2 regions of the Anaerobacillus sp. 1_MG-2023 genome follow, and region 2 is predicted to be linked to the other one. Evidence: riboswitches for the same ligand, from Rfam matches in the RefSeq annotation. Region 2 holds a riboswitch; the other holds the start of a gene.

Region 1 (7,434 bases), on a different contig from region 2:
GTTCTGTTAAACATTACGCCCATACGATCCATTAAGTGAATGATACCAGGCGCTGCATCACACATTGCTTTTACTGGAGGTTGATTTGCAAGGAAATCGCCTCCATAAACTGTATCATCAAAGTGCTCCCAAGGAGAATCTCCTTCTCCTTTTGTATTAACAGCCCCGTTAATTCCCCCCTGCGCACATACAGAGTGAGAACGTTTTACTGGAACGATGGAAAGAAGATCTACTTGCATTCCAGCTTCCGCAGCTTTGATGGTAGCCATCAAACCTGCAAGGCCGCCTCCAACTATCACTAATTTACCTTTACTCATAAGAACAGTTCCCCCTTAAATGCTGGCTCTGTCTGAAAGTTATGTATCAGACGTGGTGAAGACAGTTCACTTTCTTAAACAAATGCAAATAATGCGCGCATGCCAACAACTGAAAGTGCAACGAAAATGACCATTGTTACGTATGTCATCGTACGCTGTGATTTTGGTGTTACTGTGAAGCCCCAGCTTACAAAGAATGACCATAAGCCATTTGCGAAGTGGAAGACAGTACCAAGTACACCAACGATGTAAAAGATCATCATTCCTGGATTAGACAAGATATCAGCCATCATTTGGAAGTTTACTTCTGCTCCCATCGCAGCCTGTATTCTCGTTTGCCAGACGTGCCAAGTTACAAATATTAATACGATAACGCCAGAAATCCGCTGCAAATAAAACATCCAGTTACGTAAATAGCCATATCGACTTACGTTGTTTTTGGATTGAAACGCGATATAAACGCCGTAAATCGCATGGAATAAGAGCGGTAAGAAAATAACGAAAATTTCAAGCAAATACCTGTAAGGAAGGCTCTCCATAAAATGAGCTGCGTCATTAAACGCCTCGGGCCCTCTTGTTGCAAAATAGTTAACAGTAAGATGCTGAGTAACATAAAGTCCGAGCGGAATTACTCCTAGAAGCGAATGCAATTTTCGGCTTACAAAGTCTCGACTTGCGGCCATGTTTTGTGTGTCCCCCTTTTAAGTTGTTAAGCTACCATCTGCCAGTGCATTTTTTCTAATAAAGAAGTCTTTGCATGCACAGAAATCATCGCTTTCTGTCGATTATATTGTGACATACCCATTGTACTCCCATCATTTAGGACCGTCAAGAAAACGTGTACATTTAGATTTTTCAAAATTCCCTTACAACACCTGAGTATATCTCAATTGAATACGCTTTCTATATAAATAAATTCTATCTATGGTTCTATGGAGGATTTGTCGATAAAACGTTATAATTATTTTGTAGAAAAGCTGGGAGGAATTTATGTTTAAGAAGCGCACAAACTCGATTGATTATAGTCATGAAATAGAAACAACTGCTTTTGGATATGAATTTTATAGAGAAGTTCTTATTCCTGAACTTCTTGGAAGTGAACAGCCGGCTGTTTTATATTGGACTGGAAAAGAAATGGCCAGGCAATTCCCGCTCTCCACTCGAGAAGAGATCGAGGATTTTTTTCAGCGTGCTGGATGGGGTAAATTATCAATTGCACAAGAAAAAAAGAATGAAGTAACGTTTGATCTTCAGTCAGCTCTTATCACTGAGCGAAGAAGTACTAGTCGAAATGCTTGTTATCAACTTGAAGCAGGTTTTCTTGCTGAACAATATCAAAATATGCTTCGTTGCATCGCTGAAGCCTATGAAACTGATAAAAAGAATGAAATTCAATTCACAGTAAAATGGGACCCAAAAGATCAGATTGAATAAAAAGGAGACCACATGTGGTCTCCTTTTTGATTACATTTGTTTAACAGGGGTTCTTTCATCTAGTTGAAATTTATCGTGTAGCGACTCAATAGCATAAATCATTTTATCTTCTGGAACGATCGTTGACACTTTGATTTCTGATGTACTCACCATCTTCATTTCTACCCCGTGTTCAGCAAGCACTTCAAACATTTGTGCCGCAACACCAGGGTTAGAAATCATACCTGATCCTACTATCGATACCTTAGCAAGTTCTGATTCGTGATAAATATGTTCGTAGGGAAGTTTCACTTTAATGCGACGGAGCACATCAAGAGTTAATTCAAGAGAGGCAGTTTCAATTGAAAATGAGATACTCGTTGTATTTTTCTCTCCTGTACTTTGAATGATCACATCTACATTAATACCATTTGCCGCAAGAGATGAGAACAAGGAAGGAAGTGTTGTAATCTCATTCGGCAAACCCGAAATTGTTATTTTCGTTACGTTACTTTCAAAAGCCAGACCTCTAACCACCAAATTTTGTTCCATTGATACGACCTCCTCAATTAGCGTTCCAGGTTCATTCGTAAAGCTCGAGCGGACCTCAAGCAAGATGTTATAGTTTTTTGCAAACTCAACCGCTCTAGGATGTAAGACACCAGCCCCAAGGTTAGCAAGTTCAAGCATTTCATCATAAGAAATCGTAGAAAGCTTTCTTGCACCCTTCACATATCGAGGATCTGTCGTATACACACCATCTACATCTGTATAAATCTCACAACGATCCGCTTTAAGAGCTGCTGCAATCGCCACAGCTGTTGTATCGGAACCACCTCGCCCTAGCGTTGCGATGTCATACGTATCAGTTAGCCCCTGGAATCCTGCTACTATCACAATTTTTCCCTCAGCAAGGTGTTGATTCATACGTGAAGCATCAATATCGAGGATTCTTGCATTGCCGTGTAGCGACTCTGTTTTAATTCCTGCTTGCCAGCCAGTCAATGAAATGGCATCGTACCCTTCTTCATTTAATGCCATTGAAAGAAGCGCTGTTGTCACTTGTTCTCCAGTCGTTAGAAGCATATCAAGCTCTCTTGCAGACGGTGTAGCTGTTATCCCTTTTGATAATCCTAAAAGCTCATCCGTTGTTTTGCCCATCGCTGAAACAACCGCAACAACCTCATCTCCATTATTTACAGCTTCCATAAGCCTTTTGGAAACATTTTTGATTTTCTCAACATCTCCAACAGACGTGCCTCCGAATTTCAATACGCGTAGTCCCACTCTCTCCATCCTTTCTTTCATGCAGCTCGTTATCCCTCATAGTGCGTTAATATCGCACGTTACAAACACTCACTAACTAAGAGTCGAAATGGATATTAAAAACTCGGCCACTCACCAGATTGAAATAGCGATAGCCTTCATTTTTTTATACTTTAAACCTGTAAAGCGTTTATTAAAGTATAAAAAAACAACAATGAGAAAAACCTCACTGTTGTTTTCATAACAAATCCAAGAAAACGTCCCTTTGTGAGATAGTTCTCCATCCAATTCCCGGGTAGGTATTGGATGACAGCTCTGCACTTATTCAATACAGATCCAGCTTCAGACGGATAAGCGTCTTTCCACTTCGGCAAATCCCCCTTTCAGCTCCTATCACTGAGTCTTAACACTCTTCAGTAAGCTTACTGTTGGTTTTTGCGCCTCTACCATCACTTCAACTTTCGAAGTGTGGAACTATTAAATTTCACTCATTATAACGAACTTACGTGAATGCCGCAACATGTTCTTACAAATTAGTTTGATTGACTTTCAAATCGAGCGATTACTTCCTCTGCAACATTCATTGGTAGTCCTGCGTTGTGTAAGTCTTCAACGCTCGCTTCTTTCATCTTTTTAATCGATCCAAAATGATTTAGCAGCTTCTTTTTTCTCTTCTCTCCGATACCGGGAATATCGTCAAGACTTGACTTAAGCATCGATTTCCCTCGAAGCTGTCGATGAAACGTAATCGCAAATCGGTGTACTTCATCTTGAATCCTTTGCAACAGGTAGAATTCCTGACTATTTCTTGGTAGATAAACAGCCTCTGGAGGATCACCAATAAGAAGATGAGACGTTTTATGTTTCTCATCTTTCGTCAGCGAACAAACCGGTATGTCTAGACCAAGCTCATTCTCGAGCACATCCTGTGACGCCTGTATTTGAGCTATTCCGCCGTCAATAATAATTAAGTCAGGAAGCGGACCATTTTCCTTAAGCATTCTTGAATATCTTCTTCTCACAACCTCTTTCATAGAACCTACATCGTTTGGTCCTTCCACAGTTTTGATTTTGTACTTGCGATACTCATTTTTCTTTGGCTTTCCATCAAGAAAAACAACCATAGCGGATACAGGGTTCGTTCCCTGAATGTTCGAGTTATCAAAAGCTTCAATTCTAAGTGGAGCTTCTATATTAAGCTTTTCTCCCAAGTTTTCAACAGCATCAATCGTTCTTTTCTCGTCGCGTTCAATTAATGAAAATTTCTCATTAATGGCAATGGTCGCGTTCTTCATTGTAAGCTCCACAAGCTCTTTTTTCTTGCCTCGTTTTGGCTGATGAACAGGAATTTGTAGAAGTTCTTCTACCATCTGAGCATTAACCTCCTGAGGAAGCAGTACTTCTTTTGGCTTAGGATGATTTTGTTGAAGATAGAACTGACCGATATAAGTTAAAAAATCTTCTTCGGCATCATTATAGAAAGGAAAAAGAGAAACATCTCTCTCAATTAACTTCCCTTGTCGTACAAAGAAAACTTGAACACACATCCATCCTTTGTCGAAACTATAACCGAAAATATCCCGATCAATACCATCGTTAGATTGGATCTTTTGCACTTCCATAACTTTATCAATATGAAACATTAAATCGCGAAACTCTTTTGCTCGCTCGAAATCCATGTTCTCAGATGCTGTGGTCATCTTTCTTTCTATGTCTTCTTTAACTTCCTGGTGACCTCCGTTTAGAAAACGCGTAATCCCGTCAATCATCTCTTTATTTTGCTCTTTAGACACGTCGTTGACACATGGAGCCAGACACTGGCCTATATGATAATAAAGACAGACGCGATCAGGCATTTTACGACATTTACGTAAAGGATATAGTCTGTCCAAAAGCTTCTTTGTTGCACTAGCTGCATAAGCATTCGGATATGGTCCAAAATACTTACCTTTATCTTTTTTTATTTTACGTGTCGTAATTAAGCGGGGCTGTTCTTCTGCCGTTATTTTTATATAAGGATAGCTTTTATCATCTTTAAGCATCACATTATATTTCGGATCATGTTTTTTGATTAAATTAAGTTCAAGTATAAGAGCTTCAAGATTTGTGGAGGTTACGATATACTCAAAATCACGTATTTCACTTACAAGCCGCTGCGTTTTTCCGTCGTGTGATCCACTAAAATAAGATCTGACTCTATTTTTTAGCACCTTTGCCTTCCCAACATAAATAATCGTTCCCTGGCGATCTTTCATTAAATAACACCCGGGCTGGTCAGGAAGGATCGCTAGCTTATTTTTAAGATGTTGTTCCATGCTGCCTCACCTCACTACTCCTTTTCAAGGCGTATCTATGTTCCCCTCTCATTGTAACACATTACCTCAATTTTCTATTATCTTAAGAACTCATATAAAACAATGTCATGATAGACAGGATCATACAATATGGAGGAATGGAATTCTTTGACCTTTTTGATTTGACCATCCATCGATATATTTTGCTTCTTAAATCCATCGAGAACCTTTCCTGTTAAAAATACGCGATGGTCATCGTAATATTGAAGATCAGATAGAAAGTTTGAATACGTATAAATTTGTTCGTGTTCAAACGACACCTTATTATAGGACATTACCCTAGTTTCTTCCCAAGTATACACAATAACTGGCTCGTTAAATTGCTCTACATAATCCATCAATTGATAAACAGCTGCTGGATCGTTGGCTTCTTTCATAGTTGAATAGGAAACAATTGATTGTATGCTAATTATTACGGTTAAACCAAGCATTATTTTTGTAGAGTTATTCCCCTGTCTTCTTAATCCTATCCAGAGAAAGCCAAGCATTATGATCCCAGGTAGAGGCAGGATATGTCTTGGCTTATCGATGTTTTGCGCCAATAGCGCCCATAGAAAATAGCTCAATGCCATAGCGACAAATGCCCAGCCAAACCATGAAATTTCTCGTAAAGTTCTCCCCCTATTTTTCACCCCTTGGAAGATCATGAACGTAAACAAGGTTAGATATAGTAGTAAAATCGTTAGCGCTTGACCGCTAAGACCTGTCCAAACTATGTTATTCAATATCAGATGTGATATTCGTTCCAAAAGTGGGGCTGAGGCTGAAACCGCCGTACCACCCCACTCTTCAAAGTGACCTTCAGAAAACCCAAAGGCTAGCTGTAAAAATGCAGCTACGCCACCTTCAGAAACAGCTAAACCCCCTACCCAAATTAATTGAAAGATAGCGGCTATACCGACCTGGGTTAGTAAAAATGAACTATAGGATTTAATGGACTTATGCTGCTTTTTTCTCTGTATTAATAGTAGTAGAAGGCCAATACCAAAAGGTAAATAAGATAAACGAACTCCTAAAAGTAAACTAAACAAAAAAGAAGCGACAACGATGCTCATGAATGAATGTTCGCGATGAAATGCTTTTTGCAAGCTCCATAAGTACCACCATAGAATAGCAACCGCTGCCGCCTCGCTCATCGGTTGAATGGTTAACACATTGACAAATACTATTGATTGAATTAGAGCTACTGATGCCATGCTAAGTGTTTTTGAAAGAAAAGAGCGACTAACCGTATATACTGGATACATAGAAAGTAACATTAATAGTCCATTCCATAACGCTAAAGCCTCAACGGGATTTCCTATCCATTCATTTAACAACATCCCACCTAGAATAAAATAGGGATATCCAGGAAAGTGAGGTTGCATGGCGAATAAATCAAATCGATTTAGGGCGAGTGAGAAATCGACTTGATCCCAAGAACGTGGTAACTCAGTTGCATAGGCGATTCTCCACCAAGCAATCAACAGGATACTGCTCATTGAAATAAGCCAGATGAGTATTTTAATGCTTCTAGCTCGTATAAGGTATCTACCTGATCGATCCAATCCTAATCATCCTTTATAATTCTTGATATGGGTCATACATTGATCTATCCTTTTTAAATATTCCCGATGAAAAAAAGTACAAGGCGAAGAGTTTCGCCTTGCACTTTGGAAGTTTATTTAACTGTTGATTGTTTCATTTCGTTTGTCGCTTTAAAAATCGCTTTACTCGGTTCTTTCACTTCTGATTTTACAGGTTCATTCTTTGAGTTCACAAGAAGATAAATCACTGCAAAATAACCAACGTACGCGATGATTTCTTCAATAGAAGGCATTGAAGAGTATCCGAACAACGCTTTAAAGAAAATTCCAATGTCCCCTGAGAGAAGAGGTGCCACACCTTGATCACGAACATAATGCGCGTAGTCAATTGGATGTTCTGGCAAGAACCATGTAAGATCGTATACGTGAGGCATTATGCTACCAATTAGTTTAATATCCTGCATCATCGAAATGCCCTGTACAAATAACCCACCGGCAATAAGTACAATAAAGATTCCAGTAATCTTAAAGAACGATTTAAGCGGAATACGCATCGTG
Region 2 (7,434 bases):
GCTGGGAACTCATTGATAATTTGAGGGAAGACAACGAAGGCTAGTCCTACGCCACCGCTCACTACTTCGCCAACGCTAAGTCCTTGCTGCTGAGCCATAAATCCAAGCGCTGAGAATACCCCAATACCTGCTAGAAGCTCAAACGCCGAGTTACCAAAACCAGTAATAAACGCGTTATTCGTAATATCTGATTTCTTAGGTAAGTAACTAGAATAAGTAATCATAATAGCAAAAGCAATGGATAAACTGAAGAAAATTTGCCCGTATGCAGCAACCCAAACACTTCCTGAAGTAATGCTATCAAAATTCGGTGTAAAGAAAGCATTTAGACCTTCAGCAGCACCAGGCAGTGTCACTGCTCGAATCACAATGATTAAGAAAAGAACAATTAATGTAGGAATGAAAATTTTATTAGCACGCTCAATGCCCTTTTTAACTCCAGCAAGAAGTACGCCAAGTGTAATGATCCATACGGCAATTAATGGAAGGAATACGCCTGGTACGATACTACCTGTTTGTCCAGGATCAACCGTTAATTTCAAATAATCATTGAAGAGGAATGCTTCTGTATCAGAACCCCAACTTTGATTAAATGCAAAATAGCTATAAGAGATGGCCCACGCAATAATTACCGCGTAGTATGTGGAGATGACGAATGCAACGATAACGCCCCACCACCCTAGCCATTCCATTTTCTTATTCATTCTAAAGAATGAAAGTGGTGCGGACCCACGGAATTTATGACCCAATGTAAATTCAAGAATAAGAATTGGAATTCCGGCTGTTAATAATGCAAATAAATAAGGAATAAAAAATGCCCCACCACCGTTGTCATAGGCTACGGCCGGAAATCTCCAAATGTTCCCTAGACCTATTGCTGAACCAACTGCGGCTAAAATAAAACCAGCCCTTGTCCCCCATTGCGCACGATTTTCCAAATAAATTACCCCCTTAGACAAATGTTAACCTTTTTCACCATAAGCCCCCTTCCAGAAAAAGGTTAAGACTTTTAAGTAAATTCAGATTATTTTGTTTATAGTATATCTAGTACGTATGTCCTTGTCAAAACAATCTTTTTACATTTTTCGTATGAATCGTTCAATTTTCTATATAAATCTCTCCTTTTTTGTGAAAATACATAAAAAAACAGGAGGAATATCCTCCTGTTTGATTAATGATTTGCCATTTCAACTGGTCTGTTGGCATATTTTCCTTTTAGCATGAAAATTAATAATCCGAATAGAATCGCTGTTGCCACAAGACCAAGAATGGAACTACCAGTAAAGCCAAGAACCAAATATCCTAGTATAGAAATACCTGCAACGAGCAATGCATAAGGCAACTGGGTCATCACATGATCGATATGGTGACTACCTGCGCCTGTGGAAGAAAGAATCGTTGTATCCGAAATTGGTGAGCAGTGATCTCCAAATACAGCTCCTGCAAGAACAGCGGCAAGTACAGGAAGCATGTAGGTAGGATCCGTAGCAGCGGCAATCTCTCCTGCGATCGGAAGCATAATGCCAAATGTTCCCCACGAAGTTCCCGTTGCAAACGCCATAACACCTGCAAGTAGGAACAAAATAGCTGGTAAGAAGCCAATCACAATATGGTCATTAACAAGTCCTGCAAGATACTTACCAGTTCCTAGCGAGCCGATAATTTCAATCAATGTCCATGCAAAGAAAAGAATGTATACGGCTGGAAGCATTGATTTAATGCCTTCCCAAATTCCTTTTCCAAGAACCGCTCCACCCATTCTTTTTGGAAAGAAGAAGAGGAGAGAAGTTATAAGTCCAATAATTCCACCATAAAGGAGAGAAGCAGCAACGTCTGTATTTTCAAAGACAGACAAAGCTGTCACGGCTGTATCCGTTCCGCTAACAGCCTGGATTCCTGTAATGATCATAAACGTAACAGTACCAGTAATTAGCATAATAATGGGCCATGCAAGATCAGCTACTTTCCCCTTCTCACTTTCAGGTAGTCCAGATGTTTGACCAGGTACGGCACCTTGATTCGGATCAAGCACTTCTCCTGTTTTCTGTGCACGGTCTTCATGTACTCTCATCGCCTTAAGATTAATGTCAAAATAACTAACAAAGAACACCATCGCCAGTGCGAAGAGAGCATACAAATTCATTGGAATCATTCTGATAAAAGCTTCTAACGCGCCAACACCTGTAATGCTATGCGTTGCTAATACACCACCAATTAACGCGATGATATAAGCCCCCCAGCTTGAAATAGGGGAAATAATACACATTGGTGCTGCAGTTGAATCAATGATATAGGCAAGCTTTGCCCTTGAAACATTGTGCCTGTCCGTAATCGGTCTACTAACGTTTCCAACTGCGAGCGAATTAAAGTAATCATCAATAAAAATAATAATACCAAATACCGCTGTGACAATCTGGGCGCCTACTCTTGTTTTCACGCGTTTCATGGCCCACTCGCCAAATGCGCGACTTCCACCTGAGATCGAAATAAAGGCCGTCATCATACCTAATAAAAGTAGGAAGAAAATAATGTACATGTTCCAAGTATTTAAACCACCGCTCTCGGAATCAATGAAGATCCCTTTTACGATTGTATAAATTTCTTCTAATGAATTTGGTACACTCCAATTGTTGATCATTAGCGCACCAAGAATAATGCCTACTCCTAGAGAAGGAAGCACTTTTCTAGTCACCACTACCATTAGCAAAGCTACGAGTGGTGGAATAATGGATAGAACTGAATTCTCCATGAATATCCTCCTAATAAATGATTGGTCATCATAACCGGAATGGACGCCTATCCCTCAACCTTCTTGTCGTGTTTGTATGCAAAAAAGCGAGCAATGATAGGATTGGTCCTATCATTGCTCGCTTCACCGAGTCAATGTTAAGTGTCCACCCCGATCAGTAGTTCTCCATTACAAGTTAGACTCATAATGACAGTTCGACACTTCTTCAATGTCGCCCCAACATAAATAATGTGACCGTTATTTATGCTTCGGCAGATCTCCCTTTCGATGCTGATCATTGGTGTCATTCTCCCAACACGTACTCATGAGGATCTGCTCCTCTACCTCATCGTATAAGATAAGGAACAATATTAAGTTCAGTTTTAAAGTATACCTTACTTTCGTTGTTTGTGCAATTGTAGATTGTTCCAGAGATATTTCTATTAGAAAGGAACTATTTTCTTATCTATCGACATTTAACAATGACGATGAATAATGGGGTTCCTTGTCTTAATCGGGCTTTGGCAAAACGATCGATGGATTCCCACCATTTCCATTATCACCATTATAATAATAAGGAACGTCTCCCTGAATAAATAGATCCCCGATTTTTACGGAGTTCGACACCTCAGTATTCTTTGTAGAGAAAGGGATAATTACGTTCATCTCAACTTTAATATTGATATACACCTCAAGATACGTGTTGTTAATTCCCGTTTCTTTCACCTTTGTATCAATATTAGAAACCACATCTCCAATCATTTCAAACCGCACTGGAATCCTCGGTCCAAAATTTGAGAGAAGAACATTATTTGTAGCCATCCCTAAAGGTATAGAGTATACGATTCCTTGTTGATTTTCGGTACCTTCGTAATCGATATCTATATCATTCTTAAAGGTTTCCAGCTTATCTAAATCACCAGCTTCAACATAATCTAAATAAGTTTGAACTCGTTCTGTGGCCTCTGAAATCAATCGATTATAAACTTGCGAGTTAAAGCTATAACTTGGTACTTTTTCGGAATCATTACCATGAACGATAATTAAATTCTCAACGTCAATACCGTCTGCGATCTTCTTTGAAATGGCATCATTTATTGCTTGCGCAGCAACTTGACGTGTTTTTGTTTCAGCAATACTGATTAAGCTTGGTTCAATTCCTTTATTAACAATCCATAATCCTTGAACCGTAGTAAAGATAAAAATAATAAAGGAGATGACAAAAACATATCGAAAGGGAAGCGGTCCCTTTCTAAAGAATTTTCTGCGAGTTCGAAACAACGTGAACCCTCCCTTCTCTTCTTCATGTATATGCCATGGAGAAGAGAAGTATGGACAATTTCCTAGAAAGAGCCAAAATCAAGCTACTAGATGTGTCATAATCGAAAAGAAAGCCGTAGCAAGTGCTACGGCTTTCTTCACATCATCTTAAGCATCGCGTCTCTACCCTTAGTTCCAATCGTAATGCCTCGCGCTTCTGCTTCAAGCGTAACAGATTCGAGCGGTGCATCAAGCAGTTGTTCAATAGACCGTACACCAACAGCTCTTCCTGCGATAATCTTTCGGTCGCTTAACTTTTCATTAAGTAAGGCTACATCGAGTGCGCCGCACATGATATACCCATTGTCATTCATGACCGCTAGAAAATTCGTTTTCGGAAGCTGCATACTTACCGCTATAAAAGGATGACCGTCAATCAAGATTGGTGACATAGTGATCACGTCATTCCCGCCTCCTGACCTGAATGAATATCACTATATCTATATGAGACAAAGAGCATGTTTGACAATCAAACGCTGAAAATTTTAATGTCTATTTTCTAAACGCCATGCAAGGAGATCTCGAAGCATTTCAGGTAAAAAGTATTTCTTTTTAGCATGCTTCATTTGAGGATAGAATTTCCCAAATGTGAACATATCAGCCGTCGCAACGGCATATTCTTCATCAGAAACAAGCTTCTTTCCGTTGTGAAAAACATCTGTTACATGATAGAGGCCGTCGTCCATTTTGACAGAGGTAACCTCAAGTCCATCAAATGCCATAATCCCCATTACCTCACCTCTGAAACCGAGACCTTTAAAACTTAAATTCACTATTTCATCTGACATAGAATAAGAGATGATTTCTCGTAACTCACTTCCTTTTAACACCACTTTGCAAGGATTAACAGGATGAGGGCAAATGCGATGAAGATCTTCTCTTGATACATTTCCTTCTGGTAACCCATCAAGCAACATACCAGCATTAATCATGCCAATATCCGCTCCACACCACTCTCTAAGAGCGGCAGCTAACTCATCAGCTAGAACCGAGCGTTGAAACCATTCAGATTCAAGAGGCTGTTCAAGACGACATACGACCTCTTCAAGCATCTTATGTGCATCGATACTTAGTTGTTGAATCATCGCCTTCGCTTCCTCGTCTTCTTTCCGATTCCGGACGGTTATTGAATATGCTTCCTTCTCAATCACTTTCTTTGTTTCCATATCAAAACAAATCGAAACTTCTCCAACGTAATTCCCGTTTTTACCAGACTGAGTAATAAGCGTATCTTCTACAAGGATGCCATGCTTCAGCACATGATGGGTATGGGCTCCAATAATAACGTCAAGCCCCTTCATTTCCCTTGCTAGCTGTTCATCATTACCTAAACCCATATGAGACATCAATACGACAACATCTGATTGACTGCGTACTTCATCAATGAGGGACTGTAAGAAATGGAAAGGAGAATCTATCTGCCATCCAAGTAGTGAGTAGAATTGTTCATAAGGGATGGTAACACCAATAATTCCTACTTTAATGCCATTTAACTCATGGATCTTATAAGGTACAGCCCAGGAAGGCCTTGTACCATTTTGGTGGTAGAGATTGGCAACAATTACCTCGAACTTCGCGTCTGAATAAAGTTCTTCTAGTTCTTTTTTTGAAAAGGTAATACCCTCATTGTTACCGATAGTGGCATAATCATATTCCAGCTCATTCAGTAACTGAACGTTACCTTTCCCGACAGTTCCTTCTGTCATTGGATGCACCTTATCAGAGTGATCTCCTAAATCAAGAAGGAGATAAGGTGTCCCTTGAAGCTCATGCATTCGCTTCTTCTCTTTCAAATATGAAGAGACTTTTGACCAATTTGCGAAATGACTGTGAAGATCGTTTGTATAATAAAATTGTAATGTTCTAGAAGTCAAGACACTCTTCCTTTCTTATCCCATCGTTCCCTGCCAGATTAATCGGACACCTACAATGATTAACATCCATCGTAAAATAACAACCACTGATTTGTCCGAAAGTTTCTGATTAATAAATGAACCGCATTTTGCTCCAATCCACGCACCTGGAATGAGACCGATTAGTAAAAACCACTGAATGTTACCAAGTGCTAAATGCGTCAGGGTACCCGTTATACTTGAAAGAAAAATCATAAACATGGAGGTTGCAACAGCAACCGATGTTGGAAAACCAAATAGTAGAATCATGGCAGGAACCATAAGTGAGCCGCCACCAATTCCGAATAGACCTGAAATGACCCCAACGATAAATGAAACAATAACAGCTGCTACGGCAGAAAAGTTATAATTCATCTCAGTCCCATTCGGATCCGTATACGTTCGTTCAAATTGACCATTTAGTTTCATAGGGCGTAAACGGCTCCTTACCATTAATAATATGGAAACAAGCACCATAAATACCCCAAAATAAATGGAAAAATAATCAACCTGAATAAATTTATTTAGCCACGCCCCTAGAATAGCCCCTGGTCCACTTCCTAGAAAAAAAAGCGCTCCACTTTTATAATCAACGCTTTTCTTTTTCATGTAAGCAAGTGTAGAGGAAAGACCGATCACGACGAGGACAACGATCGAGCTACCTACAATTTTCTGAGGCGTTAAATCAGAGAGCCAGTTCGTATATTGATCGATAATGAGAAGAACAGGAACGATAATAATGCCTCCCCCAAGACCGACAAGGCTTCCGATCGTACCTGCTAATAGACCAATGATAAATAATAAGATCCACGTCACCATAGGGTATACTCCTTATAAATCAAAGAGATCAAGTTGCTTCGGGTTTAAATTCGTGTACTCAATATCAAGCATTTGAATCATTTCCTTAGCATTATTAGCAGCATGACCTCCTGAATTATTGTTAAATAAAATAAATACATCTTTACATTGTTGTTCTAATTCTAATATTTGTTCTTTCCATTGTAAGAGTTCTTCTTGATTATAATCATATAAATACCGAACTTCCCTCCAGTTATGGCGATTACCTGGATTCGTCCATCCATTCGTATTTCGACCATGTAATCTGACAAGGACCTGATCCTGATTTAGAGTTTCCATCACTAAAGGAACCGATCCCTCGCCAGCTTGTGGCTCATCGCAAATCGTATGGATAAAATCCTGTTCCTCTAGAAACGAGAGCGTTTTATCACGAAAAGCTTCATGATACCAGGACTGATGTCGAAATTCTACCGCACATGGAATATCTCCCATCCGCTGTTTACAGTCTCTCAAGATGTTAACATTATCTTTATTCACATCAAACCAGGGAGGAAATTGAAAAAGCACCATCGCAAGCTTTCCTGCATTTCGCAGGGGACGAACCGATTCCTTGAAAGCTTGAAACATTTCATCTCTTGTTTCAAAGGGAATATCCCCACGTTGATGGCCAGTCATACCCTGGTAAGCCTTAACGAC

Evidence for each region. Region 2 has a riboswitch for lysine ahead of Q4550_RS20135 (Na+/H+ antiporter NhaC family protein). Riboswitches for the same ligand answer to the same signal wherever they lie in the genome.
Region 1: another riboswitch for lysine. It lies ahead of Q4550_RS09290 (aspartate kinase); the one in region 2 lies ahead of Q4550_RS20135 (Na+/H+ antiporter NhaC family protein).

What each region holds. Positions count from the first base shown of each region.
Region 1 is NZ_JAUORD010000004.1:147,546-154,979, forward strand. Features, by position in the region: gene sdhA (succinate dehydrogenase flavoprotein subunit) at 1-317, opposite strand, end outside; gene Q4550_RS09280 (succinate dehydrogenase cytochrome b558 subunit) at 392-1,000, opposite strand; gene Q4550_RS09285 (YslB family protein) at 1,308-1,751, shown strand; gene Q4550_RS09290 (aspartate kinase) at 1,782-3,017, opposite strand; lysine riboswitch at 3,262-3,450, opposite strand; gene uvrC (excinuclease ABC subunit UvrC) at 3,530-5,311, opposite strand; gene Q4550_RS09300 (glycosyltransferase family 39 protein) at 5,389-6,897, opposite strand; gene Q4550_RS09305 (FTR1 family iron permease) at 7,011-7,434, opposite strand, start outside.
Region 2 is NZ_JAUORD010000015.1:75,967-83,400, reverse strand. Features, by position in the region: gene Q4550_RS20140 (sodium-dependent transporter) at 1-938, opposite strand, end outside; gene Q4550_RS20135 (Na+/H+ antiporter NhaC family protein) at 1,172-2,749, opposite strand; lysine riboswitch at 2,900-3,080, opposite strand; gene yunB (sporulation protein YunB) at 3,239-4,009, opposite strand; gene Q4550_RS20125 (YunC family protein) at 4,147-4,440, opposite strand; gene Q4550_RS20120 (bifunctional metallophosphatase/5'-nucleotidase) at 4,534-5,922, opposite strand; gene Q4550_RS20115 (sulfite exporter TauE/SafE family protein) at 5,938-6,759, opposite strand; gene Q4550_RS20110 (DUF72 domain-containing protein) at 6,772-7,434, opposite strand, start outside.